DNA from 3 places in the Nocardia sp. NBC_00416 genome. Region 3 is predicted to be linked to each of the others. Evidence: riboswitches for the same ligand, from Rfam matches in the RefSeq annotation. Region 3 holds a riboswitch; each other region holds the start of a gene.
What was found. A riboswitch is a leader RNA that binds a small molecule or an ion and turns the genes downstream of it on or off. The one in region 3 is predicted to bind S-adenosylmethionine.
Positions count from the first base shown of each region.

Region 1 (9,583 bases), 1.2 Mb from region 3:
GGCGAACTCGTCGAACAGCGCGGACAACGTCCGCATCCGGCTGCCCCGCAGCTCGCGCACCTGATACTCGGCCGGCGCCTCGAAGCGGACCCGGCTGAACTCCGCCGCGTCCACGTCCGCCGCCGCGATGGCGGGGAAGGGCCCCTCGTAGGCGATGATGTCGGTGTAGAGCGGAAGGGCCAGGAAATCGCCGAGTTCGACGGGTTCGGGCATCAGCGCATCCTCGTGAAAGTGTCGTAGTGGTCGCCGGTGTACCAGGCCGAACCGTCGCTACCGGTGACGATCCGTTCGGCGTCGCGGGACTGTCCCTGTTTCTTCGGGTTCACATCCCACTCCTGGTATCGGATCGTCTTACCCGAACCGTCCGCGGCAGGCAGCCTACCCTCACGGTTTCCGAACGTGATCCCGCCCTTGGTTCCGGGTGCGTTCGCCGAATCCGGCCAGCGCCCCGCGTCGATCTCGGCGAGCGTCGTGTACGCCCGGTCGGGCACCCCGGAAACCTTCGAGACCACCGGAGCGTCGGTCGCGGTTGTCCGGCCCGGAGCAGGCTTTCCGGTGATCGTCGTGGAAGTGACGGCTGTCCCCGATACCGGCGCCGCGACGGCGGCACTCCCGTCCTCGCCACCCTGGGTACTCAGCAGCGCGATCACGATCGCCACCACGACGGCGCCCACTGCCGAGAGGATCTTCAGAACTTTCGCACGCACGCGCTTCCCCTTCATCGATACTGGACGGTCACCGGAGCGTGGTCGGACCACCGTTGCGCATAGGTCGCGGCACGCTCGGCCACCGCCTGCTTCGCCCGCTCGGCGGCCGCCGGTGTCGCCAGCTGGTAATCGATCCGCCACCCGGTGTCGGTGTCGAACGCGCGCCCACGATAGGACCACCAGCTGAACGGACCATCCCCCTCCGGGTGCAGACCGCGCACCACATCCACATATCCGGCGGCCAGCTGCCGGTCCAGCCAGGCCCGTTCGGCAGGCAGGAACCCGGACTTCTTCAGATTGCCCTTCCAGTTCTTCAGGTCTCGTTCGGTGTGCGCGATATTCCAGTCCCCCGCGATGACGAAAGCACCGGTGCGGGTGGCCATCCGGGCGGCGAGTTCGTCTAGGAACCGGTACTTCTCGGCCTGCCGGGGCGTATCCGCCTCGCCGGTATGGACATACACGCTCGCCACGGTGACCTCGTCGAACTCGACCTCGATATACCGCCCCGTCGCGATGAATTCGCTGTCCGGGTCGACACCGATCCGCACCGATCGCATCGGCCGCCGGGACAGCACTCCGACCCCCGCCCGGCCCTTCGACCCGGGTTCGGCGTGCGCCAGCTCCCAGCCCTGCTCCAGCGCCGGCGCGAGCGCGGCCGCGACCTGGGCGTCGTCGGCCCGCGTTTCCTGGAGGCAGACGATATCGGCCTCGGTCCGGGCCAGCCAGGCCAGCAGACCTTTGCCGGCGGCGGCCCGGACGCCGTTGACGTTGACGGTGGAGAGGATGTACGGCACGAACCGACCGTACAATGACGTGTCACCGCCACATGCCAGGAAGGGGTGACGACACCGATGTCAGGCACCTCCGCAGCCACACCACCGGAGCCGGTCGCGGCTCTGCATCTCGGATCGGGCGCTCCGCTGCTGTTACTCCACGGTGTGATGCTCTCGCCGCATTGTTGGGAGCGAACCGCCGTGCGGCTGGCCGCCCGCTGCGAGGTCTTCGCGCCCGCTCTCGCCGGGCACTGGGGCGGACCGGAATTCGTGCGGGACCGCTATTCGGCCCACACCCTCGCCGACCATCTCGAAGCCCAGCTCGACGATCTCGGTTGGCGCACCTGCCATATCGCCGGCAACTCGCTGGGCGGCTGGCTCGGCTTCGAATTGGCGCGCCGTGGCCGGGCCCGCACTCTCACTGCCATCGCGCCGGCCGGCGGCTGGAAAACCCCGTCCCCGACGCAGATCCTCGCGGGAGCGAAGATCATGCCGATGATCCCGATCCTCGAGATCGCCCGCCGGCTGGGCGATTCGCCGGTGCGGAGCCGAATCGTCCGGTGGGCCATGGCCCATCTGCTGACGAAGAACACCCGGGCGGTGCCGCCCGCGGAGGTCTCGGCCGTGATCCTGGCGGCACTGCACTGTCCGGCGCTGACCGACCTGACCTTGGGAACCCTTCGCGGACCGTCGTTGGCGGATATGTCGGACCTGACGACCCCGATCCGGTTGATCCTCGCCGATTCCGATCGCGTCCTCCCTCCGGCCGTGCACGGCCGGAGGTTCCTGCGCGAACTACCCGCCGGGGCGGATCGGATCATGCTGAACCGAGCGGGCCATGTACCCATGCTGGAGGATCCCGAGCGGGTCGCGAATCTCATCGCCGAACACATCTACGCCAGCCGAGATCATCTGCGAGCGGTCTGACGACGGCTCGCTCCGGAGCGGGCCGGGCGATCGCACCCGCTCCGGACGGCGCGCCCTCAGCCGCCGAGGATCCCCTTCGCCACATGGGTCACCTGGATCTCGTTGCTGCCCGCGTAGATCATCAGTGATTTCGCGTCCCGGGCCAGCTGCTCGACCCGGTATTCCGACATGTACCCGTTGCCGCCGAACAGCTGCACCGCCTCCATCGCCACCTCGGTCGCGACCTCCGACGAATACAACTTCACCGCCGAGGCCTCCGAAAGACTCAGCGGTTTTCCGGCCTTCCCGCGTTCGATGATGTTGAAGACCATGTTCTGCACGTTGATCCGGGCGACCTCCATCTTCGCCAGTTTGAGCTGGATGAGCTGGAACCGGCCGATCTCCTGACCCCACAGTCTGCGGTTGCGGGCATAGTCGGTGCACAGTCGCAGGCATTCGTTGATCACGCCGAGAGCCATGAACCCGATGCCGACCCGTTCGGCCACGAAACTGGACCGGGCGCTCTCCCGTCCGTCGCCGCCGCGGTGCTCCTCGGTTTCGCCGAGCAGGCGGTCGCGGCCGAGCCGGATGTTGTCGAAGAACAGTTCCCCGGTCGGTGAGGCGTGCAGGCCCATCTTCTTGAACGGTTTGCCCTGGGTGAGACCCGGCATGTCCTTGTCGAGCACGAAGGTGAGTACTTTGCGGTCGCGGGCCGGGGTCCCGTCGCCCTCGTCCAGTTTCGCGTAGACCACCAGGGTGTCGGCGAACGGCCCGTTGGTGATGAACGTCTTCTGGCCGTTGAGGATGTACTCGTCGCCGTCTCGGCGGACACAGGTCTTCATCCCGCCGAACGCGTCGGACCCCGAATCCGGTTCGGTGATCGCCCAGCAGGCGATCGTGCGGAGGCTGAAGATATCGGGCACCCAGCGTTCCTGCTGGGCGAGGGTGCCGCGGGACAGGATGGTGGCGCCCCCGAGCCCGGTGCTCACCCCGAGTGAACTGCACAGTCCCATGCAGACACCGGAGAGTTCGCTGGTCACCACAGCCATCATCGACTGCTGGTCGAATGCGCCGCCGGACCGGTCCTTGCCCTCCGCGGCCGGCTTCTCGCCTCCTTCCGCGGCCGCCCGCTTGGCGGCCAACTGCTTGTTCAGGCTCTCCTCGGCCAGGGCGCCGATACCGAAATCCGCGTAGAGCTTGCGCAGGATCGGATAGGGCAGCATCTCCCCGCTGTCCAGCGCGTCCAGGTTGGGACGCACTTCCTTATCGATGAACGTCCGCACCGCGTCGCGGACCATCAGGTCGGTATCGGACCATTCGAACATCGTCGTCCTCCGGTATCACCAGCTGTATTACGGCGTAAACCACCGAGCGAGCGCTCTGCCGCACCCACCTTGTCGACACCCTGCCAGCTCTTCGCGCACCGCGCTGGAATCCAGCGAAATCCCGCTCGCCGAACTCGGGCCCGGCACCCTTCCCCGGCTCGGAGATCCACCATCGAGGAGGACCACCCGACCGAGGGTCTACTCGACCCGCGGGCGCTCCGGCGGCCGCCGAAGACGGCAGGCCCATGGCGGCGACCTGGACGAACGTGCGATCCCGGGCTTTCGCGGACCCCGACCGTTGCCCGCGATCCGACCAGCACTCGCCGAGCCGATCAGGCCGGATGGGGCTCATGGACACGGAAGGTGCGCCGGTACTCGGCCGGTGTCACGCCGATGATCGCACCGAAGTGGCGGCGCAGATTGGTCGCCGTGCCCAGCCCGGTCCGCTCGGCGATCCGCTCGATTCCGAGATCGGTCGACTCCAGCAGCGACTGCGCATGAGCGAGCCGCTGATTGAGCAACCACCGCATCGGAGTGACACCGGTGGTCTCCCGCATCCTGCGGTGCAACGTGCGCGGACTCATCTTCGCCTCGGTCGCGAGCACCTCGACGGTGAGCGGCTGCTCCAGGTTCGCGGTCGCCCACTGCAGAACCTGCCCGAGATCGTCCTCGCCGCGGGCGGGTACCGCCAACTCCACGAATTGCGCCTGTCCGCCCGAGCGGTGCGGCGGGATCACCATCCGGCGGGCCAACCGGTTGGCGACGGTGGCGCCGAGATCATTGCGGACCAGGTGCAGGCACAGATCCACGGCGGCTGTCATCCCGGCGCTGGTGAGGACGTCCCCGTCGTCGACGTAGAGAACAGAGTCGTCGACGACGACGCCCGGATAGCGCTCGGCGATCGCCGCCGCGTGCTCCCAGTGCGCGGCGACCCGGCGCCCGGTGAGGATTCCCGCCGCCGCCAGCGCGAAGATCCCGTCACACAACCCCACCATGCGGGCCCCGCCGGCGTGTGCCGCGGCCAGGACTTCGACCAGTTCGGCGGGGATCGGGTGACCCGTGGCGACGTGGTCGTGCGCCACCGACGGCACGATGACGGTATCGGCGGCGAGCAGTTCGGCGCGACCGTGCTCGGCCCGCAGGAAGGTACCGAAACCCATTTCGTGAGTGCGCGGTTCGGCGGTCACCGAGCAGACCTGCAGCGTGTACCAGTTATCGGCGAGATCGGGTTGCGCAGTGCCGAAGATCGAGACGGCGACACCCAGTTCGTAGAGATCCCACGGATGCAGATAGCCAGGGGACACGGCCAGCGCGACGGTGTGTGCGGTCACGAGCCGAGTGTATGGCAGTAATCGTTCGCCAGTAGGCAGCCCTGCCACTCGCTGTGGCGATCCCGGCGACACGGCTCGATGCCGCAACGAGCACCCGGCCACCGCGGAACGGCTCCACCGGCCGATATCGGCCCACCGGCCGGCGGTCCCGACTTCCCGGTCCTGGTGAGCGGACACAGCCGAAGACGCGATACTGGAGGGCATGCTACGCGGCGACGGACCCCGATGAAGCCCAAAGGCTACTGGGAAGTAGAACTCGAACCACCCGCGGGTGCGAGGTTGTGGTTGCGGGCCGTCGTCGCCGCCGCCGATCAAGCCATTCAGAACTGCGCCGACCTCCTGGCCACCGGTAACGCCGACAAAGCCGAAAAAACCGAGAACATGCTCGATATGTTCAACAAAGAGGGACTCGTCAAGTCGAGCGACCATTCCGTAATGGCCGAGCAATACGAGACAAAGGCGTCAGATATCGATGGCGTGCGGAAAGATCTGGAAAAACAGCACGATGAAGTGAACCTCACGGCCAATACCACGTACAACACGTCCAGCGCCGCTTTCGGAGCCATCAAGCAGGACGTGAACGACCTCAAAACAGAGTTGGAACGCGTCTATCCACTGAACGAGGACGGACTCATATCGAGCACCACCGAGTTCGGCCTGTCCGGACTCGTACTCGATACAGTGGACAACGTCTACGGCGAAATGGAGACCGCGCTGGACCAGGTCGACGAGCAGGCGCGCCAGATCGACACCAGCACGCCGTCCCCGGGGCCCGGCGCAGGATACACGTCGCCCGGTGGATACTCACCGGCGTCGTACGCGAGCTCGGGCGGTGGCGACTCCCAATACGCGGGCACGGCCACGGACGAGGACTACGCCCGCTACACCGGCAACTCGACTGTGGACGCGGCTATCGAGGGCGCACTGGACGCGCTGGGAATTCAGGACCCGGAGGCGCGGGAGAAATGGAAGAACGGATATCTCGTATTGATCGAGCGAGAGTCCAGCAACGATCCCAACTCCATCAATAATTGGGACGATAACGCCGCCAAGGGACAGAGTTCGCGTGGCCTGACCCACACCATCCCGGCGACTTTCGAGGCTTATCACGTCGCCGGTACGTCGAGCAATATTTACGACCCCGTCGCGAATGTCGCGGCGAGCATGAATTATGTGATGGACGTCTACGGCGTGACCGCGGACGGCAGCAATCTCCAGCAAGAGGTACAGCAGGCCGATCCGAAACGAGATCCGAAGGGCTACTGAGGCACACAACCGACGCGGGTTCGACGACTATGCAGGACACAATTCCCGGAGACGGGAAAAGCGTCGGCAGTCGGCCGCCGGGATACCGGTTACGGTGCCGAATCGGCGGGCGCGGATCGACGAGGACGCCGAAGCCACAATGATCGGCAATCCGCTGGGTATCTGTATCGACCGATTGCGGCAGCGGCCGCGCGGCGGCCCATCGACTGTTGAGCAACCGCACCCGAGGACGAGCCTCGCACACAGGAAAGCGCCGGAGCGCATTTCCTGAGCGCGAGGCCACACGGTCTCGGACGCGTCGCCCGTCACCCCTCGGAGCGGGCGGCGGAGCCGCGGTCCCGAGAGCTGAAAGGCGACGCCGCGGGCCGGACCCCACGATGCCGAAGCGGCGCGACTATTTCAGCGCGCGCGCCAGGTTCGCGTCGAGCGCCGCGAGGAACTCCTCGGTGGTCAGGTAACCCTGATCCCCACCGACCAGCGCCGCGAGGTCCTTGGTCATCTGACCGCCTTCGACCGTCTTGATGACGACATCCTCGAGCGTCTGCGAGAAACCGATCACCTCGGGGGTGTTGTCCAGCTTGCCCCGGTGTTCGAGGCCGCGGGTCCAGGCGAAGATCGACGCGATCGGGTTGGTCGAGGTCGGCTTGCCCTGCTGGTGTTGGCGGAAGTGCCGGGTGACCGTGCCGTGCGCGGCCTCGGCCTCACAGGTCCGGCCGTCCGGGGTGAGCAGCACCGAGGTCATCAGACCGAGCGAGCCGAAGCCCTGCGCGACCGTATCGGACTGCACGTCGCCGTCGTAGTTCTTGCAGGCCCAGACGTAGCCGCCCTCCCATTTCATGGAGGAGGCGACCATATCGTCGATCAGCCGGTGCTCGTAGGTGAGACCGGCCGCTTCGAACTGGGTCTTGAACTCGGCCTCGAAGACTTCCTCGAAGGTGTCCTTGAACATGCCGTCGTAGGCCTTCAGGATGGTGTTCTTCGTCGACATGTAGACGGGGTAGTTCTGCTGCAGCCCGTAGTTGAACGAGGCGCGGGCGAAGTCCTCGATGGACTTCTTGAAGTTGTACATGCCCATCACGACGCCGCCGTCTTCCGGCATCTGCACGACCTCGTGCACGATCGGCTCGCTGCCGTCCTCCGGGGTGAAGGTGAGGGTGACGGTGCCGGCCTCGAAGACCTTGAAGTCGGTGGCGCGGTACTGGTCGCCGAAGGCGTGGCGGCCGATGATGATCGGCTTGGTCCAGCCGGGGACCAGGCGTGGAACGTTGGAGATGATGATCGGCGCACGGAAGATGGTGCCGCCGAGAATGTTGCGGATGGTGCCGTTGGGTGAACGCCACATCTTCTTGAGACCGAACTCTTCGACGCGGGCCTCGTCCGGGGTGATCGTCGCGCATTTGACGCCCACGCCGTGCTCTTTGATGGCATTGGCGGCGTCGACGGTCACCTGGTCGTCGGTTTTGTCGCGGTACTCGATGCCGAGGTCGTAGTACTCGAGGTTCACGTCGAGGTACGGGTGGATCAGCTTGTCCTTGATGAACTGCCAGATGATCCGAGTCATCTCGTCGCCGTCGAGTTCTACGACGGTACCTTCAACCTTGATCTTGGACATGGATCTTCGTGTCCTCCTAAGACTGGTGCCCTCATTGCACGGCCAGGCGAACACGCTTGTGAGCGGACCCCAGCTGTCCAACAGACAACGTATACATCTCGCGTTGTCCACGAGACGTCTGGTGTAACCAAGACGAGCGTACTGCTTGGGGTGGTCCCGCGGTGCAGCCAGCCCCGGTGGTGAGATCTCACACGGTGAACCGCGCCACAAGATTACCCGGTACCGGCATATACCGATTTCTATCCCTCGCGACCGCCCCGCTACCATGTTGAGCAGGTCATGAGCGCCAGCGCCAAGCCCCGGCTCGCTGGACGGCAACCCTCCTGATGCGGTGGGGTGCTCCGGGTGATGACCGGGCCCCCGAAAGCCGGGAGCAAGCGCACGTCAGGAGGTCATCGATTGTGCCGGTTTCCGGCCGCGGTGATCGCGGCGTTCTCACGATTCGACGAGAAACCCCCCATTCTCTGGAGCACGATATGACCGATGGCAGTACCCCCGGCCCGACCGATGTCCGAGCGACCGGCCGCAGACCGATGGTCGCCGTCGGCGGCGCCGTTTCTCGCCCAGCCGGGTCCTCGGCGGCGATTCATACGCTCCGGGTATCACGACGCAACCCGGTAGGCGCGACGGAAATCATCGCGTGAAGGTGGGCACCGAACGAACCACGACCCGGTCGGTGGCGCAGTTACCACCACCCGACGGCACTCTCGGCGTCATCGATATCGGCGGTCTGACCCTGGAGAACGGCGCCCGGCTGCCGGAGGTCCGGCTGGCGGTACAGCGCTGGGGGGAGCTGTCACCCGCCCTGGACAATGTGGTGCTGATCGAGCACGCGTTGACCGGGGACTCGCATGTCATGGGCCGGGCCGACGCCGACCATCCGCAACCCGGGTGGTGGAACGGGATGGTCGGGCCGGGAGCGCCGATCGACACCGACGAATGGTGCGTCGTCGCGACCAATGTGCTCGGCGGCTGCCAGGGCAGCACCGGTCCGGCGTCCCGGGCGCCGGACGGCGCGACGTGGGGCTCACGGTTTCCCGACATCTCGATCCGCGACCAGGTGAACGCCGAGCTGAAGCTGTTCGACGTGCTCGGTATCGACCGCCTGTCCGCAGCGATCGGCGGGTCCATGGGCGGCATGCGCGTACTGGAGTGGATGCTGCTCGCACCCGAGCGTCTGGCCGCCGCGTTGATCCTCGCGGTCGGCGCGCGCGCCACCGCCGACCAGATCGGCACCCAGACCACCCAGATCGCGGCGATCACCAGCGACCCGGACTGGCAGGGCGGCGACTACCACGGCACCGGCCGGGTTCCGCGGGCCGGTATGGGCATCGCGCGGCGGATCGCCCATCTCACCTACCGCACCGAGGTCGAACTGGACAGCCGGTTCGCGAACAGTCCGCAGGACGGTGAGGACCCCTGGGACGGCGGCCGGTACGCGGTGCAGAGCTACCTGGAATACCAGGCCGAGAAGCTGAGCCGGCGTTTCGACCCGGCCACCTATGTGCTGCTGAGCGAGGCGATGAACCGGCACGACATCGGCCGCGGCCGCGGTGGTGTCGATGCGGCGATGAGCTCCACCGCGGTGCCGTGCATCGTGGGCGGTATCGATTCCGACCGCCTGTACCCCCTGCACACACAGCGGGAACTGGCCGAGGGACTG
Region 1 covers NZ_CP107932.1:6,161,214-6,170,796, reverse strand. The annotation lists gene OG804_RS26675 (barstar family protein) at 1-213, opposite strand, end outside; gene OG804_RS26670 (ribonuclease domain-containing protein) at 213-707, opposite strand; gene OG804_RS26665 (exodeoxyribonuclease III) at 719-1,501, opposite strand; gene OG804_RS26660 (alpha/beta fold hydrolase) at 1,559-2,407, shown strand; gene OG804_RS26655 (acyl-CoA dehydrogenase family protein) at 2,464-3,711, opposite strand; gene OG804_RS26650 (helix-turn-helix domain-containing protein) at 4,044-5,042, opposite strand; gene OG804_RS26645 (transglycosylase SLT domain-containing protein) at 5,268-6,308, shown strand; gene OG804_RS26640 (NADP-dependent isocitrate dehydrogenase) at 6,703-7,920, opposite strand; SAM riboswitch class IV at 8,196-8,306, shown strand; gene metX (homoserine O-acetyltransferase MetX) at 8,561-9,583, shown strand, end outside.
Region 1: it holds a riboswitch for S-adenosylmethionine, as region 3 does, so the genes downstream of both, metX (homoserine O-acetyltransferase MetX) here and OG804_RS21220 (rhodanese-like domain-containing protein) in region 3, are expected to answer to the same signal.

Region 2 (9,583 bases), 2.8 Mb from region 3:
GAGGCGGCGGAATTGACTCCCGCCCACTATGTCGACCTGGTGCGGATCGCCGAACGCGGCAAATTCCATGCGTTCTTCCTCGCCGATACGCTCGCGTTCTCACCGAACGTAGCGCTGAACGGGGTGAGCAACCTCGAACCGCTGGTGACACTCGCGGCGCTGTCCCAGCACACCGAACGCATCGGACTGGTCGCGACGATCTCCACGGCCTTCTACCCGCCGTACCACCTCGCCCGGTTGATCAACACCCTCGACCATTTCAGCGGCGGCCGATTCGGCTGGAACGTGGTGACCTCGACTTCCGACCACGAGGCCCGGAACTTCGGGTCGGCGCGGCTGGCCGAGCACGACGACCGATACCGCGCGGCGGCCGAACTCGTGGACGCGGTCGATCATCTGCTGCACTCCTGGGAGCCCGGCGCGGTGGTCCGTGATCGCGCGTCGGGCCGGTATCTCGATCAGGACCGGGTGGCGACCGAACCGAGCCGGATCGGGCGCTTCACCTTCGGCGGACCGCTGGACCTGCCCCGGTCGCCGCAGGGCAGACCGGTGATCGTCCAGGCGGGGAGGTCACCGGCCGGTATCGAGTTCGCCGGGCGGTACGCGGAGGTCGTGTTCACGGTGCAGCAGACGTTCCAGGAGGCGAAGTCCTTCCGTGACGCGCTCCGCGGCGCGGCCCGGGACGCGGGGCGTTCACCCGGCGATGTCCGCGTCCTGCCCGGGTTGTGGCCGTTCATCGGTTCGACCGAGGCCGAGGCCCGCAAGCTGTACGACGAACTGGAGGAACTCGTTCTGCCCGCTCAAGTGGCCCGGCAGATCGCCACCTTCACCGGGCTCGATCTGAGCGGATACGGCTACGACGAGATCCTGCCCGCACTTCCGGCGACCGGCTTCCAAGGACAGCAGGGCAGATACCAGACCTTGCGCGATCTCATCGACAGCGGCCGGAACACGCTCCGGAAATTGCAGGAGCAGTTCGGGACGAGTCGCGGTCATCAAGTGGTGATCGGGACTCCCGAGCAGATAGCCGATTCGATCATCGACTGGCACGACCGCGGTGCGGTGGACGGGTTCAGTATCCAGCCGCCCATCCTGCCGCACGGCCTGGCGCAGTTCGTCGACCATGTGGTCCCGGAATTGCAGCGCCACAAGGTTTTCCATGACGATTACCTGCCCGGGGCCCGGACCTTCCGAGATCAGTTGGGGGCTTCGCGCCGGGATCGGTCGCCGGAATCGGCGGATCCGGTGCGCCGGTCTGTGCCCGACGAGCCCGTCGGCGCGCACCGGTCCGGTTCGAGTTGACAAGTCGGTGAGCCTCTGACAACCTCGCCTCAGGTCATGAGTGCCAGCGTGAAGCCCCGGCTTGCTGGCCGGCAACCCTCCTCCGCGGTGGGGTGCCCCGGGTGACGACCTGGCCGCTGCTCGCCCGAGCGCGGCAAGCGCGGGCTCCGTTCACTCCCCGATCCGGAGTCCCTCGATCGAAGGGATTGCGTGATGACCGCTGTATACGACCCGACCTGCGCCCCGGCCCGGGTGTCCGGTGCCGACCTGCGGGTACCGCTGGTGCAGGGCGGGACCGGCGGCTACGCCAATTTCGACTACGCGGCCAGCGCGCCGGCGTTGGAGCAGGTCGGCGCGCGGGTCGCCGAGCTGCTGCCCTACTACGCGAGCGTGCATCGCGGCGCGGGCTACGCGTCCCGGATCTCCACCCAGTGCTACGAGGCGGCCCGGGAGTCGGTGCGCCGATTCCTGCGCTGCGCCGACGATCAAGAGGTGGTGTTCACCCGCAACACCACCGACTCGTTGAACCTGCTCGCCGGATGCGTCCCCGGCGAGACCGTGGTGCTCGATATCGAACACCACGCGAACTACCTGCCCTGGGACCGGCACGGCCGCCGGGTGGTGCCCGCGGCGGATACCCTCGCCGAGACGATCGACCGGCTGACCGCCGAACTGTGCGCGAAACCCGCCGCCCTGCTGGCGGTGACGGGGGCGTCCAATGTCACGGGTGAGGTGCTGCCGCTGGAGCGCCTGGCCGAACTCGCGCATCGGTACGGTGCGCGGATACTCGTGGACGCGGCGCAACTGGCCCCGCACCGCCGAATCGACCTGTGCGCCACCGGGATCGACTACCTGGCCTGCTCGGGTCACAAGCTGTACGCGCCGTTCGGCGCCGGTGTGCTGGTGGGCCGCCGCGACTGGCTCGACACCGCGCCCCCCTATCTGGCCGGCGGCGGCGCGGTCACCGCGGTCACCCGGGAGACTGCGATCTGGGCCGCCGCCCCACACCGGCACGAGGCGGGTTCTCCGAATGTGCTGGGCGCCGCGGCGCTGGCGGCCGCCTGCGAGGCGCTCACCGAGCTCGCCGGTCCGGCGCAAGCGCACGAGCAGGCACTCACCCACCGGCTGCGGACCGGACTGGAGGACATCGCGGGGGTGCGCTGTCTGCGGATCTGGCCGGACAGCGCCGATTGTGTGGGAATCGTCGCCTTCACCGTAGACGGATTCGATGCCGGACAGGTCGCGGCCTATCTGTCCGCGGAACACGCGATCGGTGTGCGCGACGGCCGTTTCTGCGCGCACCCGCTGCTGGCGCGGTTCGGTCTCGACGCCGCGTTGCGCGCGAGTATCGGGCTCGGTTCCACGGCCGCCGATATCGACCGGCTCCTGGCCGCCGTGCACGCGCTGGTCACCCGGGGACCGCGGTGGGACTACGCCTGTGCGGGCGGCCGCTGGGATCCGGTTCCGGAGACCCGCCCGGGTCTGGTCGCGGCAACGGCCGCCGGGGCGGGGCCGTGCACGATTTGAAGCCGTGCCCGATAGGACAAGGGTCGCGACCCGCGGGCCGCTGTACGAGGCAGCGAGCCCGAGCGTCCCTACCGAATCCGACTCACGACGGGGGTGACCCGATATGCCCATCGATATCGACATACTGACCGACGCAGCGGATCTGCGTGCCGCGCAGCAGGTGTTCCGGACCGCGATGGTCGGGGTGCCGCCACTGTCGGCGGAGTCCGGGGACGGGCTGAACGAACTCGGGCGCACACTCGGCGCCCGCGTCGCCGGCGAACTGGTGGGAACGGTCAATTCCTACACCAGCTGGCTGGTGGCGCCGGGTGGGGCACGGCTGCCGCATGCGGCGGTGACCCATGTGGGGGTGCTGTCGACATACGCGCGTCAGGGCATCGCGTCCGCGCTGCTGCGCCGGCAACTCACCGATATCGCCGAACGCGGAGAGGTCGTGGCGTCGCTGCGTGCCACCCAGGGCGGGATCTACGAGCGGTTCGGTTACGGCGTGGCGGGGTCGGCGGCCCGCTGTGAGATCGATGTCCGCCGGGCCCGCTTCCGTGACACCGTGCCCGCCGCGGGACCGGTCCGGTTGCTCACGCCCGCCGACGGCTGGGAGGTTCCCGCCAAGATCTATGCCACCGCCGACGTATCGTGGACCGGCGCCATCGACCGGCCCTCCCACTGGTGGCGATTGCAGCAACTGATGCGGGGCCACGGCCATGTCGCCGTGCACGGTGAACCCGGCGCCGAGGACGGATTCGTCCGCTACCGGGCCGATGAAACCACCGATTGGTCCCGCCGGCCGGAACGGACCGTGGTCGTGGACGATCTGGTCGCGACCACCCCCGCCGCGTACCTGGGGCTGGTCCGCCACCTGCTGTCCGCCGATATCGTCGACCGGGTGGTCCTGACGGCGACCGCGCCCGACGCCCCGCTGCGCCATCTGCTGACCGACGAGCGGGCCCTGCGGGTCACCGAGATCCGGGATGAGACATGGTTGCGGCTGATCGATGTCGCGGCCGCGCTGACACGTCGCGCCTACCGGCCCGGCCGCCCGGTCGTCCTCGCTGTCACCGACCCGCTCCTGCCCGCCAACACGGGGACCTACCGGATCGCGGACGGTGCGGTGACCGCGGTGGACGCTCCCCCCGACCTGAGTGCCGATATCGCGGCGCTGGCGGCGGCCTATCTCGGTGGCACCCGCTGGGGTCATCTGTCCCTCGCGGGCCGCGTCACCGAGCATCGGCCCGGCGCCGCGGCGGCCGCGGACGTGCTGTTCGGGGTGGCGGATCACCCGTTCAGCGGGACGTACTTCTGACAGTCGGCCCGGTGCGGGTGGCCGCGTAATGCGCCGCGATCTCGTCGCTGGTGGTGACCCATACGCCGGGATGTTCGACGATGTAGGCGAGCGCCTGATCGAGGTAGCGGGCCCGGAACGCCTGGCCGGTGACGAACGGGTGCAGTGCCAGGGCCATGACGCGGCCGCTGGTCGCCGATTCCTCCCACAACCGGTCGAGCTGGTCCCGGACGGTCCGGACGAAATCGGGTCCGGTGAGACCGGTGCCGAGGAACAGTGTGTTGTCGTTCAACTCCACCGAGTACGGCACGCTCAGCATCCCCGGGACCCGCAGCGGGTAGGGCTGGTCGTCGTTGGTCCAATCCAGGACGTAGTCGAGACCGAGCTCACGCAGCAGGTGCGGGGTGCGGAAACTCTCGCTGAGCGCGGGACCCATCCAGCCGCGCGGCCGGGTCCCGGTGGCCCGTTCGATGGTGGTGACCACGTCGGCGAGGTAGGCGCGTTCGTCCGCGGCCGAGAGTTCGGCCTGGAGTACGGAGTTGTTCTTGCCGTGCGCCAGCCAGGCCCAGTCGCGTTCCCGCCCGGCCTCGATGATGCGCGGATAGTGCTCGGCCACATCGGAATTGAGCAGCGCGCTGGCTCGGATGCCGTGGCGGTCCAGCGACTCCAGGATCCGCCAGAATCCTACCCGCGGCCCGTAATCGCGCCAGCCGTAGTTGAGCGGATCGGGGACCTGTCCCGCGGTGCCCGCGAAGATGCTGGTCGACGGCTGATCCACCTGATAGTGCTCGATATTGAGCCCCACATAGAACGCCACCCGCGCCTCGCCCGGCCAGCGGAGCGGATCGCGGTCGACGATGGCGCTGTAATCGAACAGTTCGTTGTCCATTCGCTTATCGTCAAAGGTTGACATCAATGTGAAGGTCAAGCGGTGAGGTGATGGGATGAGAATCGGGGAGCTGTCGCAACGCACGGGCACCTCGCGCCGGTTGCTGCGCTATTACGAGGACCAAGGGTTGATCGTCGCGCAGCGGTGTGCCAACGGCTACCGCAGTTACGACGAACGGTTCGTCGATCGGGTGCTGCAGATCCGAGGGCTGCTCGACGCCGGTCTGCCGACCCGCATCATCAAACAGATCCTGCCCTGCCTGGACAAGCCGCGCACCATCTATTTCCCGGACGCCACCCCGGAGATGCTGGCCACGCTCGAAGGGGAACGCGATCGGATGAGCGACCGGATCCACTGCCTGGAACGGAACCGGGACGCCATCATCGAATACCTGGCCGCGGTGCGCGAATACGGGACCGGTTGACGAAGCCGGCCGGTACGCTTCCGGCTCGCGGGCCTCGTTTCCGGCGACACCCCGTTGTGAGGCCGAACCGCGTCCCCCCGGGTGCCCGTCTGATGCGGTTGTGCTCCTGTACTAGTGCACATTCCGGTATCTCTCGCGGGGGACCACCGCGGGTGCCGCCCGGTTCCTACGGTGTGCACATGAGGTATTTGGAAGACCATTTCACCCCGGTCGAAGAAGAGATCACCGCTTACGACCTCCCGGTAACCGGCCGCATACCGGCCGAGCTCAGCGGCCGCTATCTGCGTAACGGCCCCAACCCGGCGAGTGTGGACGACGCCCGGACGCACATCTGGGGAATGGGTCAGGGCATGGTGCACGGGGTGCGCCTGCGCGATGGGCGTGCGGAGTGGTACCGAAACCGTTTCGTGCGTGTCCCCGGATACGCACCCATGGTGCATGTGATCGAACACGCGAAGCAGATATTCGCCCTGGCCGAAGGTGGATTGCCGCCGGCCCGGCTGGACGACGAGTTGAACACGGTCGGGTTCGCCGAGCTGGGCGGAACCGCTGATGGATTCACGGCGGGGGCGCACTCCAAGCGCGACCCGCTGACCGGAGAACTGCATTCGCTGTCGTATATGCCGGGACACGACTTCGTCCGATACACCGTGACCGACACGGCCGGAGCCGTGGCCGAGACCGTCGCGATCCCGATGACACGGACGCCGTTCCTGCACGACTTCGCGCTCACCGAGAACCATGTGGTGCTCTGGGATACGCCGCTGGGCTTCGACGGGTTCGAGTGCCGGTGGCTACCGCAGCACCCCACCCGGGTGGGCGTCATGGCGCGGTCCGGTGGTGACGTTCGCTGGCTCGATATCGATCCCGTCCATGTCAGTCACACGCTCAACGCCTATGACGACGAGAACGGCGTCGTCGTCGATCTGGTCACCGCGCAGGGCCCGTTCGATCCCGCCGACCCCGGGGCGATCCGGCCGGTGCTGGATCGCTGGACGATCACCCCGGACAAGGTCCACCAGCGGCGTATCGACGACCGACCGCAGGACTTCCCGCGCATCAACGACGCCTTCGCCGCCCGCCCGCACCGATACGGTTATTCCGCCGCGACGGCTCTGTACGGGATACCGTTCTCATCCGAGGGCGCACCCTCGGATGAGGTTTTCACCAACGCGCTGGTCAAGCACGATCTGCTGCGGGGGACCACGCAGGTGCACGCGTTCGGCCGGGACGAGGCGGTCGGCGAGGCGGTGTTCGCCGCGACCGGGCAGGCCGAAGACGAGGGGTATCTGCTCACCTACGTGCACGATCCACGCCGCGGCGCCGCGGACCTGGTGATCCTGGCCGCCCAGGATTTCACCGGTGAACCGGTCGCGCGCGTCCACCTGCCGGCCCGGGTGCCGTTGGGGCTGCACGGCAATTGGCTGCCCGACCGAGCAGGCGTGGCAGCATGAGGTCGTGAACGAGCCCCGCCCGCCGTATCTCCTGATCGTCGCCGACATAGAGCGGCGCATCACCGCGGGCGAGTTGCGACCCGGTGATCGAGTCCCCACGACCCGGGCGATCGTGCGGGAGTGGGGTGTCGCCATGGCGACGGCCACCAAGGCGCTGGCGACGCTCAAGGAGTCGGGCGCCATCGAGTCCACCTCCCGGGTGGGCGCCGTGGTCGCCGCCCGGCGATTGCCCGCGCGTTCCAGCGAGGGGCTCGACAGTGATCGTGTCGTGCGGGTGGCGATGGAGATCGCCGATGTGGGCGGTCTGGCCGCGCTCTCCCCCCGGAGGGTGGCCGCCGAACTCGGCGTCGCGACCGTGACCCTCCATCGGTACCTCGAAGCCGCGGCCGAACTTCCCTATTTGATCGCGGACGCGGCGTTCGCCGAGATCGACTACCCGGAGCCGCCACCGGGCTGGCGGTCGCACCTGCGGGTGGCGGCGCATCTGCAATGGGAGGCCTACCAGCGTCATCCGTGGCTGCCGCGGCTGGTCTCCATCACCCGGCCGGTCACGCTGCCGGGTCTGCTGGCCTACGGGGTGTGGACCTTGCGCGCGTTCGACGGCTCGGACCTGGACGCGCGTACCCGGCTGCACGCCTACGGCACCCTGGTGAACTATGTGCGGGGAACAGCGGTGAACATCGAGACCGAGGCGGTCGCCGAACTGGATTCGGGAATGACGAGCACGCAGTGGGGCACCGCGCGGCTGGCCGTCGACAGGCCGCTGATCACGCAGGTCACCGAGCCGGGAACAGAGCTGGATCTGGAGTCGCTGTTCGCCTTCGGTCTCGAGCGACTGCTCGACGGGATGACCGTTGTCATGGCGCCGCGCAGGTCTCTGCGGCCGTGAGCACGATCCGGTGGCCGGCGCATCGGGCCCCCGGTGCCGGGGCGGGCAGGCCGGTGTCGCCCAACCGGCTCTTTCCCGCGGCAGCCGATCGAACGATCATGGTCGGGATGCCCTCGGTTCGTTTCCGAGTGGCCGGGAAACAGCGGAGGACAGGATGACGATCACCCGGCGAGTCGATCGAAGCCGCCCTTTCGTGGCCCGCCGGATGAACGCGGTGGAGCAATTGCGCGCCGAGAAGAAGCCGTGGCGGCTCACCCAACTCGTCCTCGGGCTGGCGGGATACGGCATCTCGCTGACGCTGCTCGTCGAATCATCGCTGGGCGCGTCCAGCTGGAACATCCTCGCGGAAGGGGTGGCCCTGCATTCGGGCCTGACGTTCGGGCTGGCGACCAATATCATCGCCCTGGTCGTACTGGTCTTCTGGATCCCGCTGCGGGAACTGCCGGGACTCGGGACGCTGCTGAATGTCGTATTGGTCGGCGCCTGCGCGGATCTGAGCGCTTTCGTGCTGCCCTCGCCCGGCTCGCTACCGGGGCAGCTGCTGTACTACGTCCTCGGTCTGCTCATGCTGACCTGGTTCGACGCGGTCTACCTGGGAGCCCGCTTCGGCCCGGGCCCGCGCGACGGGCTCATGACCGGGGCGGTGCGGGTCTTCGGCAAACCCATCTGGATGGTGCGCACCGGAATCGAGGTGATCGTGCTGATCGTGGGATGGCTCCTCGGCGGAACCGTCGGTCTCGGAACCGTCCTGATCGCGGTGCTGATGGGCCCGCTCGTCCAGCAGTTCCTCCGCGTCACCACGGTGCGCCTCGCCGCTGACGAGCACGCTCCGGAGTCACCGGAAAGTGGTGAGAAACCGTTGGGCGGCCGGCCTCGAGCGCGTTCGTAGGCCAGGCTGTGACCAGGATCATGGCCGTCCGGCATCGACTGTGCCGTGACGGCGTGGAGTAGAACAGGAAGTTATGCGGAACGAGATGCTGATCGTCGAAGACGTGCTCCTTCTGATGCTCGACGACGAGACGGGAGTTCCGGCCCGAACCGGCGCCCTGCACTTGACCCTCGGCTGCGCTGTGCTGGTCGATCTCGCGCTTCTGAGCAGGGTCGAGATCGACGAGGCCGGTGCGGGTCCGGCCGGTCCCGAAGTACGCGCGGTCGGGGACGGCGCACTCCCGGATCGCCTGCTCCAGTCGGTCTACGACAAGCTCGCCGAGCGACCGCGGGGCATCCAGTCCTTGCTCCCCGGCATCGGCGGTGGCCTCTGGAAACCCGTGATAGACCGTCTCATCGAACGCGGACTCGTTCGCCGCGAGAGCAAACGGCTGCTGGGGGTGTTCCGTACGACCAGCTGGCCGGCCGAGGACACCCGGCACGAAGACGCGCTGCGACAGCGGATCAGCGCCGTGCTGGAGGGCGGCCAGAGCCCGGACGCGCGCACCGCGGCGGTGATCGCGCTCCTCTCGGCGAGCGGCGCGCTGACCGATATCCGGCCCGCGCTGCCCTGGTCGGACGAGATCCGCGAGCGCGCGAAGAACCTCGAGCAGGGTAGTTGGGGCGCCGCGGCCGTGAACGCCGCCAGGACCCGGACCGCCGCGGCCATCGCCGTTTCCAGCGCCACCATGGCGATCACGACGGTCACCTAGTCGGTCGGTTCGGGAGAACTGCGTCGTGCGCGTCCCGGCCGCCATCGGGTGATCGCCACTCCGCCCAGGCACAGTACGCCGCCGGCGAGGGCGAGTGGGCCGGGGACCTCGCCGAGAACGATCCACGCCAGCACCACGACGAGCGCCGGCACCGCGTAGGTGGTGGCGCCCACCTGCCCGGCGGTCATCCGGGCGAGAGC
Region 2 covers NZ_CP107932.1:2,089,256-2,098,838, reverse strand. The annotation lists gene OG804_RS08485 (NtaA/DmoA family FMN-dependent monooxygenase) at 1-1,302, shown strand, start outside; SAM riboswitch class IV at 1,335-1,448, shown strand; gene OG804_RS08480 (aminotransferase class V-fold PLP-dependent enzyme) at 1,495-2,808, shown strand; gene OG804_RS08475 (GNAT family N-acetyltransferase) at 2,912-4,108, shown strand; gene OG804_RS08470 (polysaccharide deacetylase family protein) at 4,089-4,976, opposite strand; gene OG804_RS08465 (MerR family transcriptional regulator) at 5,032-5,400, shown strand; gene OG804_RS08460 (carotenoid oxygenase family protein) at 5,580-6,854, shown strand; gene OG804_RS08455 (GntR family transcriptional regulator) at 6,859-7,743, shown strand; gene yczE (membrane protein YczE) at 7,898-8,632, shown strand; gene OG804_RS08445 (GOLPH3/VPS74 family protein) at 8,706-9,383, shown strand; gene OG804_RS08440 (DMT family transporter) at 9,380-9,583, opposite strand, start outside.
Region 2: it holds a riboswitch for S-adenosylmethionine, as region 3 does, so the genes downstream of both, OG804_RS08480 (aminotransferase class V-fold PLP-dependent enzyme) here and OG804_RS21220 (rhodanese-like domain-containing protein) in region 3, are expected to answer to the same signal.

Region 3 (9,583 bases):
GAGCACTGGCAGGGTCGTGTACCTACCCACACCGACCAAGAAGTAGGTCCGCCCCCACCTCTCGCCCCGTCCGGATAGCCCACCTCCGAGGTCGGGGTTAACAAGGGCCCCGACCCGCCCCGCCGAAGGCGGGGCAGAAATTACAGAGCCTGGTCCAGGTCGCCCATCAGGTCTTCGATGTCCTCGAGGCCGACCGAGATTCGGACGACCCCGTCCGACAGTCCGATGCTGGCGCGTCCTTCCGGCCCCATGGCCCGGTGGGTGGTGGTCGCCGGGTGGGTGATGAGGCTTTTCGCGTCGCCCAGGTTGTTGGAGATGTCGATGATCCGCAGCCCGTTCAGCACTTCGAACGCTCGTTTCTTGGCTGCGTCGGCCGCGGCTTCGAGCTCGAAGGTCACTACGGTGCCGCCGCCGCTCATCTGCGCGTTCGCCAGGTCGTACTGCGGATGGGATTCCAGGAACGGGTACCGCACCCAGCTGACCGCCGGATGCTCGTCGAGGTAGCGTGCGATGCGCAGCGCCGATTCGGCGGACTGCCGGACCCGCAGCGGCATGGTTTCCAGCCCTTTGAGCAGCGTCCACGCGTTGAACGGGCTGAGCGCCGGTCCGGTGTGCCGCATCAGCGTCTTCACCGGACCTTCGATGTACTCCTCGGATCCGAGGATCGCGCCGCCCAGTACGCGGCCCTGGCCGTCGATGTGTTTGGTGCCCGAGTAGACCACCACGTCGGCGCCGAGTTCGAATCCGCGCTGTAGCAGCGGAGTGGCGAAGACATTGTCCAGCACCACCTTGGCGCCCGCGGCGTGCGCGAGTTCGCAGACCTTGCGCACGTCGACCAGGGTCTGCATCGGGTTGGCGGGGGTTTCGAAGAACACCGCGGCGGTGGGTTCGGACAGCGCCGCTTCCCATTGGTCGAGGTCTTCACCGTCGACGAACACCGTTTCCACGCCCCAGCGGGGCAGGATCTCGTTGCACACCACGAAACAGGATCCGAACAGGCTGCGTGCGGCCACCAGCCGGTCGCCTGCCTTCAGTAGCGCGCCGAGTGCGACGAATACCGCGGCCATACCGCTGGCGGTCGCGAAACAGGCTTCGGCGCCGTCGAGTAACCGCATCCGCTCCTGGAACGTGGTCACGGTCGGATTGCCGTAGCGGGAGTACACATAGTGCGGGTTCTCGCCGGTGAACGCGGCCTCGGCGGCTTCGGCGCTGGAGTAGACGAACCCGGAGTTCAGGTAGAGGGCCTCGGAGGTCTCGTCGAATCCCGACCTGCTCAGGCCGCCGCGGACGCCCAGCGTCGCGGGCCCGACGCCTTCGGGCAGCGGGCGTTCGAACGAGCCGCCGTTGATCATGACTGCCGCCACGGGAGCCCGTGGGCCCGCCAGCCGGCGATGCCGCGATGCCCGTGTTCGTCGAGCGGACCTTCGAACCCGTCGCTGATGTTGTAGGCGGGCGCGATACCCGCCGCGGTCGCGGCGTCGGCGGCATGTGCCGACCGCTGGCCGGACCGGCAGAGGAAGACCACGGGCGCGTCGGCGGGCCGGTCGGCCAGCGCGCTGCGCAGCTGGTTCAGGAACTCGGTGTTGCGGGCGCCGGTGGTGTCCACCCATTCCACCAGCAGCGTCGGCCTGGCGATCGCGCTGGTGTCGGGGACTCCGACGAATTTCCATTCGGCCTCGGTCCGCACATCCACCAGGATTGCGTCCGGATTACCGGTCAGCAGTTCCCATGCCTGCTGCGAGCCGATATCCCCTGCGTAACTCATACGTGGCACCTCCTGCGAATCCGCACTTGCCGCATCGGTTCGATGCGCGCCAGGTCGTCACCCGGAGCACCCCACCGCGGAGGAGGGTTGCCGACCAGCGAGCCGGGGCTTGGCGCTGGCACTCATGACCCAAACCAAAAGATTGCCCGGCGGGGTCGGGCCGTGTCAAACCTCGGTTGACGCCACTGATGACATCATTCGACCGGCTGGTTGCACACCTGCCAGTCGCCGTCGGAGAGGAACAGCCACCAGGCCGCGGTCTTCTCCTCGCCCTCGACTCGGCTGGTCACTTCGATGGTCGCCGTGTCGCCGTTGATGTCGACGGGCCCGAATTTCGTGATTTCGATGTCTTTCCCGGTTTCGCCGGGCTTCAGTTGCCCGGCCAGTGGTGAGCGGGCCGGTACGAAGCCTGGGCAGACCGCTTCGCGTGGGGGTTCCACCCCGTAGCGGTTGCTCACTTGGGCGAAATCACGGACCGCTCCGGCGATCCGATCGGAATCTGTGACATTTTTCTCAACGGGCGACACCAGTCCGGCGATGAGCACACCGCCGAGGATCAGCGCCACGATCACCGCGGCCACGATGAACGGCCAAATCGTGCGGGGGTCCTCGGGGCCGTCCGGTTCGGTGGCTGCCGGCTCGTCGGCGGGTCCGCCATTGCTCATGCCTACGATCATCCCTGGTCCCCGGATCGGCTGTGCGGCCCCACCCCGATAGAATCGGGGCAGACCGCGCATTGCCGCACGGCAGCAGCCGCGGCGACGTGGGAAGACGTACGGCGAGTAGCCGCCCGCGAACCGGCGCGACAACGGCGTATACGAGCCACGCGTCAACTTAGCCTAAGCTAACACCAACGCCAGTGATTCTTTCGACCGATAAGGGTGCGCGTAACTGATGACCGAGCAGAAGGAAGCGAACCGCCCGCTTCGGATCGCGATCGTGGGGGCTGGGCCCGCCGGGATCTACGCCGCCGATGCTCTGATGAAGTCGGATGCCGACGTCTCGATCGATTTGTTCGAGCGGATGCCCGCCCCGTTCGGGCTGATCCGGTACGGCGTGGCGCCGGACCATCCGCGGATCAAGGGCATCGTCACCGCCTTGCACAAGGTGCTGGACAAGGAGCAGGTGCGCCTGCTCGGCAATATCGACTACGGCACCGACATCACGCTGTCGGATCTGCGCCGTTTCTACGACGCGGTGATCTTCTCCACCGGAGCCAACGCCGACCGGGCGCTGCCGATCCAGGGTATCGACCTGGACGGTTCCTACGGTGCGGCCGACTTCGTGTCCTGGTACGACGGGCACCCGGATGTGCCGCGCACCTGGCCGTTGGACGCGGAGAAGGTCGCGGTGCTGGGCGTGGGCAATGTCGCCCTGGACGTCGCGCGGGTGCTGGCCAAGACCGGTGACGAACTGCTCCCGACCGAGATCCCCCCGAACGTCTATGAGGGCCTCAAGGGCAACAAGGCCGTCGAGGTGCACGTATTCGGTCGCCGTGGGCCGGCTCAGGCCAAGTTCACCCCGCTGGAGCTGCGCGAACTCGACCATTCGCCCACGATCGAGGTCATCGTCGACCCTGCGGACATCGACTACGACGAGGGTTCCGAAGCGGCCCGCCGCCATTCCAAGCAGGTCGATATGGTGGCCAACACCCTGGAGCAGTGGGCGATCCGGGACCAGGGCGACCGCCCGCACAAGCTGTTCCTGCACTTCTTCGAATCTCCCGCCGAGATCGTCGGCTCCGACGGCAAGGTCGTGGGCCTGCGTACCGAGCGCACCCAGCTCGACGGCACCGGCAATGTCAAGGGCACCGGGACGTTCAAGGACTGGGATGTGCAGGCGGTCTACCGGGCCGTCGGCTATCTGTCCCAGAACATCTCCGAGCTCCCGTTCGACGACCAGGCGGGTGTGATCCCGAACGAGGCCGGTCGCGTACTGGTCGACGAGAACGCCGACGGCGCCGCCCGCTACCTGCCCGGCACCTATGTGACCGGCTGGATCAAACGCGGGCCGGTGGGGCTCATCGGTCACACCAAGGGCGATGCGAACGAAACGGTCGCCTGCCTCCTCGACGACAGCGGCGCCCTCGCCGCGGCCGAGAGCCCGGAACCCGAGGCCGTGCTGGAGTTCCTGGAGGGCCGGGGTATCCCGTTCACCACCTGGGCCGGCTGGTACCGCCTCGACGCGCACGAACGCTCCTTGGGCGAACCCGAAGGCCGGGAGCGGGTCAAGGTCGTCGAGCGTGAGGACATGCTGCGCGCCAGCGAACCGCACAAGGTCTAATCCGCGGCCCGCTCCTCTCGGTCCAGGGCTGGGAGGAGCGGGCGCCCCGACATTTCAGGCATGCTGTATCCGTGTTCGACGCCCATCTGCACATCATCGATCCGCGTTTTCCGCTGATCGAGAACGAGGGCTACCTGCCGGAGCCCTACACCGTCGCCGACTATCGGCGGCGGATGGCTCGGTTCCGGCCGTCCGGTGGTGCGGTGGTCAGCGCGTCGTTCCAGGCCAATGATCAGAGCTATCTGCGTACCGCGCTGGCCGAGCTGGGCCCGGGCTGGGTCGGTGTGACCCGGCTGGATCTGGACGCCAGTGATTCCGAGATCCTCGACCTGCACGCGGCCGGGGTGCGGGCGGTGCGTTTCAACCTCAAACGGGCCGCCGCCGATATCGCGAGTATGACCCGTCAGGCACTGCGCGCCTACGAGCTGGCCGGTTGGCATGTGGAGATCTATGTGGACGGCCAGATGCTGGCCTCGCTGCAACCGGTGATCCTGAAACTGCCGAAGGTGTCGGTCGACCATCTCGGTATGTCCGAGGAGGGGCTGTCGTATCTGCTGAACCTGGTCGATCGCGGGGCGCGGGTGAAGGCGACCGGTTTCGGCCGGGTCGATATGGATGTCGCCACGGCGCTGCGCCGCATCCACGCGGTCAATCCGGAGGCACTCATGTTCGGCAGCGATCTGCCCGGTACGCGCGCCGGCCGCCCGTTCCGGGAATCGGATGTGGAACTGATCTGCGATGTGGTCGGCACCGATATGAACGCGGTCCTGGAGGACAATGCCCGGGCGTTCTACGGATTGCCCGCGATAGATCGCACCATCGAGGATCCGACGCCGACGCTGCCGTTGTTCGTGCCGCCGCGTAAGGATCGAAGCCCGGCCCACGACGGAACGACCCGGCCCCTGCCGATCGTCCAGAAGCGCACCGGCCCTAGGTAATCGGTTCGGCGGTCCGAACGGCGCGCGGATCCCGATATGCCGGGCGTCAGGCGGCGATCGCGCCGATCACCCATACCCCGCTCGCCAGCAGTGCGCCCAGCAGTTCCACGAGCATCGAGAGCCCGACGCCTTTTATCGCGTGTTTGCTCGATACCCACGCCTGCCGGTTGTCGGGGAGGCGCTGCAGTTCCGAAAGATATACGCCTACAACGAAGCCCACGAACAGGCCGACCACCGGGATCACGAAGAACCCGGCGATGCCGACGACGGTGCCCAGCAGCAGCGTCCGGTTCGGTACGCCCGCTTCTTTCAACTTCTGGCCCGGCCACGTGTATTTCACGATGCCCGAAACGATCAGCAGTACCGTGCTGATCGCCAGCACCGCCCACGCGGTGGTTCCGCCGGTGAGAAACGCCCACACCGCGATCGCTGCGAAGATCAGGATCACCCCGGGCAGGATCGGCACCACGATGCCGATCAGGCCGACCAGGATCACCAGGCCGACAACGATTTCTCCCCATACGCTCACCGGTCCAACGTAGCCCGGATCGGGCGCTGCCGCCGGATCGTGTGGACGCGCACCCGGACGCGGCCGCGGTGCGTTCCCGATCCGGTGAACTTCCGTGGTTCGGATGGGTGGGCAAGCGGGTGGCCGGCCGGATCTGCGTCAGGAATCGCCCAGTCCCAGAATGCGTGCGGTCAGGTCCAGTACCCCGGCGCGGTGGCGCGGGGCGGCGACCATATCGGTGATCTCCGGGCGCATGCTCGCGAAGATCGCCATGGCCAGGAATTCGGTGTCGGCGTCGGGGGCGACCTGGGCGATCAGGTCGGCCAGTAGCGCGCGCCAGGGCGCCCAGCTGTCGGACTGGCAACCGTCGGGCAGGGCGCGCATCAACGGGGCCAATTCGATCGCGGTGAGGTCGAAGACCACCGCGACGAAAGCCAGGATCCGATCGTTCACGGGCACGGTCGTATTCGCCGCGAGTTCGCGCGCGGTCTGCCAGCCCCGTTCGGTCCGGTCCTCGACCAGTGCGCGGACGAGTCCCTCGCGGTCGGCGAATCTGCGGAACAGGGTGCCCTTGCCGACTCCGGTGGCCGCTGCGATCTCGTCCATGGAGACGTTGTCGCGTTTCTCGTCGCAGATCAGCCGACCGGCTACGGCCAGGATCGCGGCGCGATTGCGTTCGGCGTCGGCACGCACTTGCGCTCCTCCTGTTGACAGAAACGGACTAGTGGTCCGTATGATACCGGAAGGTAAACGGACCATCAGTCCGTATCGAGAGGTGGAGTTCTTATGCGTGCAGTCCGATATCACGAGTACGGAGCGCCGGATGTCCTGCGCATCGAGGAAGTCGAGGATCCGGTTCCGGGGGAGGGTGAGCTGCTCGTCCAGGCTTCGGCCACCGGCGTCAACTACTTCGAGGTGCAGGTGCGGGCCGGGGTGACCCCGGACCCGCTCGATCAGCCGCTGCCGCGCATTCCGGGCATCGAAGTGGCCGGAACGGTGATCGCGGTCGGTCCCGGCGTCGACGAGCGCCGAATCGGTGAGCGGGTGGTCGGCACCGTCGCCGCCGGTGGTTACGCCGAACTGGTGGTCGTGCCCGCCGCGGCGGCGGTCCCGCTGGACGAACGTCTCGGCGAGCATCGGGCGCTGGCACTGCTCGGCCAAGGGGCGACAGCCGTGGGCGTGATCGAGACTGCCGAAATCGGGCCCGGGGATACCGTTCTGGTGGAAGCGGCGGGCGGCGGTATCGGAACACTGCTGGTCCAGCTGGCCAAACGTGCCGGGGCCCGAGTCGTGGCGGGTGCGAGCGGGGAGGCCAAGCGGCGAGTGGCCGCCGACCTGGGCGCCGACACAACTGTGGACTACTCGCGATCGGGCTGGACCGAGGAGGCCGGACCGGTTTCGGTCGTCCTCGAGACCGTCGGCGGGCAGACCGCTCGTGAGGCCTACAGCCTGCTCACCGCACCGAATGCCCGGATGGTCGTCTTCGGTTCCGCCAGCGGTGATCCGGTGGAGATCAGTTCGCAGCAGCTGCTACCGGTGGGCGCCACGCTCATACCCTTCAGCCTCGGCTACCGCCCGCAACGCTGGCCCGAACTGATACGTCGTGCCGAAGAGCTCACTGTACGAGGCGAACTCGACCCGGTGATCGGTGCGATCCTGCCGTTGTCCGAGGCTGCGGCGGCGCACCGTGCCTTCGAGGCCCGCACCGCGATCGGCAAGACCATCCTCACCCTCTGAACCTGCCGAGTTCGGCACGGGTGACTCCGCTGGGGCGCGTTGTCCGCCCCGGTGGCGGTCGGCGGAGGTGGCGGAAACGCCGGAGTCGGGCTAGGAATGCTGTCATGGCTTTATCTGTTGCGGACCAACTGGAGATCCAGCAGGTGATCGCGCTGCACGGGCATCTCAGCGATACCGGCGCGTTCGATCGGTTCGATGAGGTGTTCACCGAGGACGTGGGCTACGACCTCAGTGCATTCGGCTCCGGCGTGGTGCACGGTATCGGCACCCTGCGGGATATGGCCGTGGCGCTGGGCGATCGGAATCCGCTGGGGCACCACGTCACCAACACGATCATCACCGACGGCGCGGACGTGGAAGCGAAGGCGCTCTCGAAGGGGCTGGCCGTGAATACCGACGGGACCACGGCCAGTGTGACCTACCAGGATGTTCTGCGGCGCACACCGGCCGGCTGGCGGATCGTGCACCGGCGGATAACGCCCCGGCGCACACCGCTTTCCCCCTGATCGCGAGGTCGCCGAAGCTCTCCGCGCGAGGTAAGGGCAGCGCGGTGACGAACGGAGTCGCTCACCGGCCCGATTCTCCGGTGCGCAGCAACGGAAGGGGTTGCTGCGCACCGGATGCGGCTCCGGTGGCGATCAGGTCGGCGAGCAGACGCAGGGCGGAATCGGACGGGGAGCCGGGCTCGGCGTTGAAGATCGCCACTCGCTGACCCTCGTCGGGCAGCGTCAGCAATTCACCCATCAACGTCAATTCGCCTACCACCGGATGGTGGTAGGCGCGAGTGGCCGTTCCGCAATCGCCCACGCTGTGCGCGGTCCACAGCTTCGCGAACTCCGAGCTGCCGACGGTGAGTTCACCGATCAGTTCCATCAGGCCCGGTGCGTCGGGGTAGCGGCCGGCGATCAGCCGCAGATCGGCCACGGTGGATCGGGCCTTGCGGGTCCAGTCGCCGTAGAGCTCGCGGCTGTGCGGGTCGAGGAACAGCATGCGGGCGATATTCGGGCGGTCCGCGAGCCGGTCCGGCGCGGTGCGGTCGAGGTGGCCGGCGAGCAGTGCGTGCGCCATCGGATTCCAGGCGAGGACATCCAGGAAGCGGCCCATGACCAGCGCCGGGACACTGCCGAACGATTCGACCATGATCCGCACCCCGGGCCGCGCGCGTTCCGGTTTCGCCGCCGGACGACGGGCTCGCGGCATCGGCCGGGCCAGGGTGTACAGGTGCGCGCGCTCGGTATCGTCCAGGCGCAGGACACGGGCGACGGCATCCAGTACCGCGTCCGAGGCATTGGGGCTCAGCCCCTGTTCGAGGCGCGTGTAATAGCCGGCGCTGACTCCGGCGAGCTGGGCGAGTTCCTCGCGCCGCAAGCCCGGTACGCGGCGGCGGCCGCCGAACGTCGGCAGACCGGCGTCTTCGGGCCGCAGCCGTGCCCGCCGCGCGCGCAGGAATTCACCGAGTTCGGTCCGTGTCCGCATGACGGCCATTCTTCCCGGTCCGCGGCCGCGCATCCTGTACCTGCCGGATGTACCCACCGCAGAGGTCTGGGTGGGCCGGACAGATCGGCGCAAGCTTGCTCGGGCAAACGGATTCGCGGCAAGGGAGTGACACGGTGAAGATCATCGTCATCGGTGCGACAGGAACGATCGGTACGGCGGTGCACGAGACGTTGGCCCGCCGCCACGAAGTGATCGCGGCCGCGCGCCGCGGACCGCTGCGGGTGGATATGAGTGATATCGCGTCGATCGACGCCTTGTTCGCCCAGGTGGGACAGGTCGACGCGGTGGTGTGCTGCGCGGCGAGCGGGCAGCTGACGCCACTGGACACCCCGTCGGAGACCGAGTTCTGGCACGGGCTGGAGCCGAAACTGCTCGGGCAGGTGAACCTGGTACGCCGGGCGCTCGGGTACGTATCGGACGGTGGGTCCATCACGCTCACCAGCGGCCGGTTCGCCGCACCCGTGCCGGGCAGTTCCCTCGGATACCTGGTCAACGCGGGATTGGAGGCGTTCGTGCACGCGGCCGCCGTCGAGATGCCGCGCGGTATCAGGCTGAACGCGGTCAGTCCGGGCTGGGTGCGGGAGACGCTGGTATCGCTGGGTATGGACGCGGGAGCCGGAACGCCGGTGTCCGAGGTCGCGGGCGCCTATGCGGACGCGGTGGAAGGGGCCGCCCACGGTCGCACCCTCACGGTCGGCGATCGCGATCCCGGCCGGGTGCACTCGCGTGGTCGGGCCGACGGCGCGGGAGGGGCTGTCGGGTCGAGATGAGCGCCGTCCGATCGTCATTTGCTCGGCTACCCGTGGACCATCCGCTCGCGCCGAACGTATTCCAGGCGGTCCAGGGCGCCGTCGA
Region 3 covers NZ_CP107932.1:4,926,261-4,935,843, reverse strand. The annotation lists gene OG804_RS21225 (O-succinylhomoserine sulfhydrylase) at 141-1,352, opposite strand; gene OG804_RS21220 (rhodanese-like domain-containing protein) at 1,349-1,765, opposite strand; SAM riboswitch class IV at 1,783-1,895, opposite strand; gene OG804_RS21215 (Rv0361 family membrane protein) at 1,960-2,430, opposite strand; gene OG804_RS21210 (FAD-dependent oxidoreductase) at 2,660-4,048, shown strand; gene OG804_RS21205 (amidohydrolase family protein) at 4,120-4,986, shown strand; gene OG804_RS21200 (DUF456 domain-containing protein) at 5,033-5,515, opposite strand; gene OG804_RS21195 (TetR/AcrR family transcriptional regulator) at 5,654-6,187, opposite strand; gene OG804_RS21190 (quinone oxidoreductase family protein) at 6,281-7,231, shown strand; gene OG804_RS21185 (nuclear transport factor 2 family protein) at 7,336-7,737, shown strand; gene OG804_RS21180 (helix-turn-helix transcriptional regulator) at 7,799-8,707, opposite strand; gene OG804_RS21175 (short chain dehydrogenase) at 8,842-9,498, shown strand; gene OG804_RS21170 (hypothetical protein) at 9,525-9,583, opposite strand, start outside.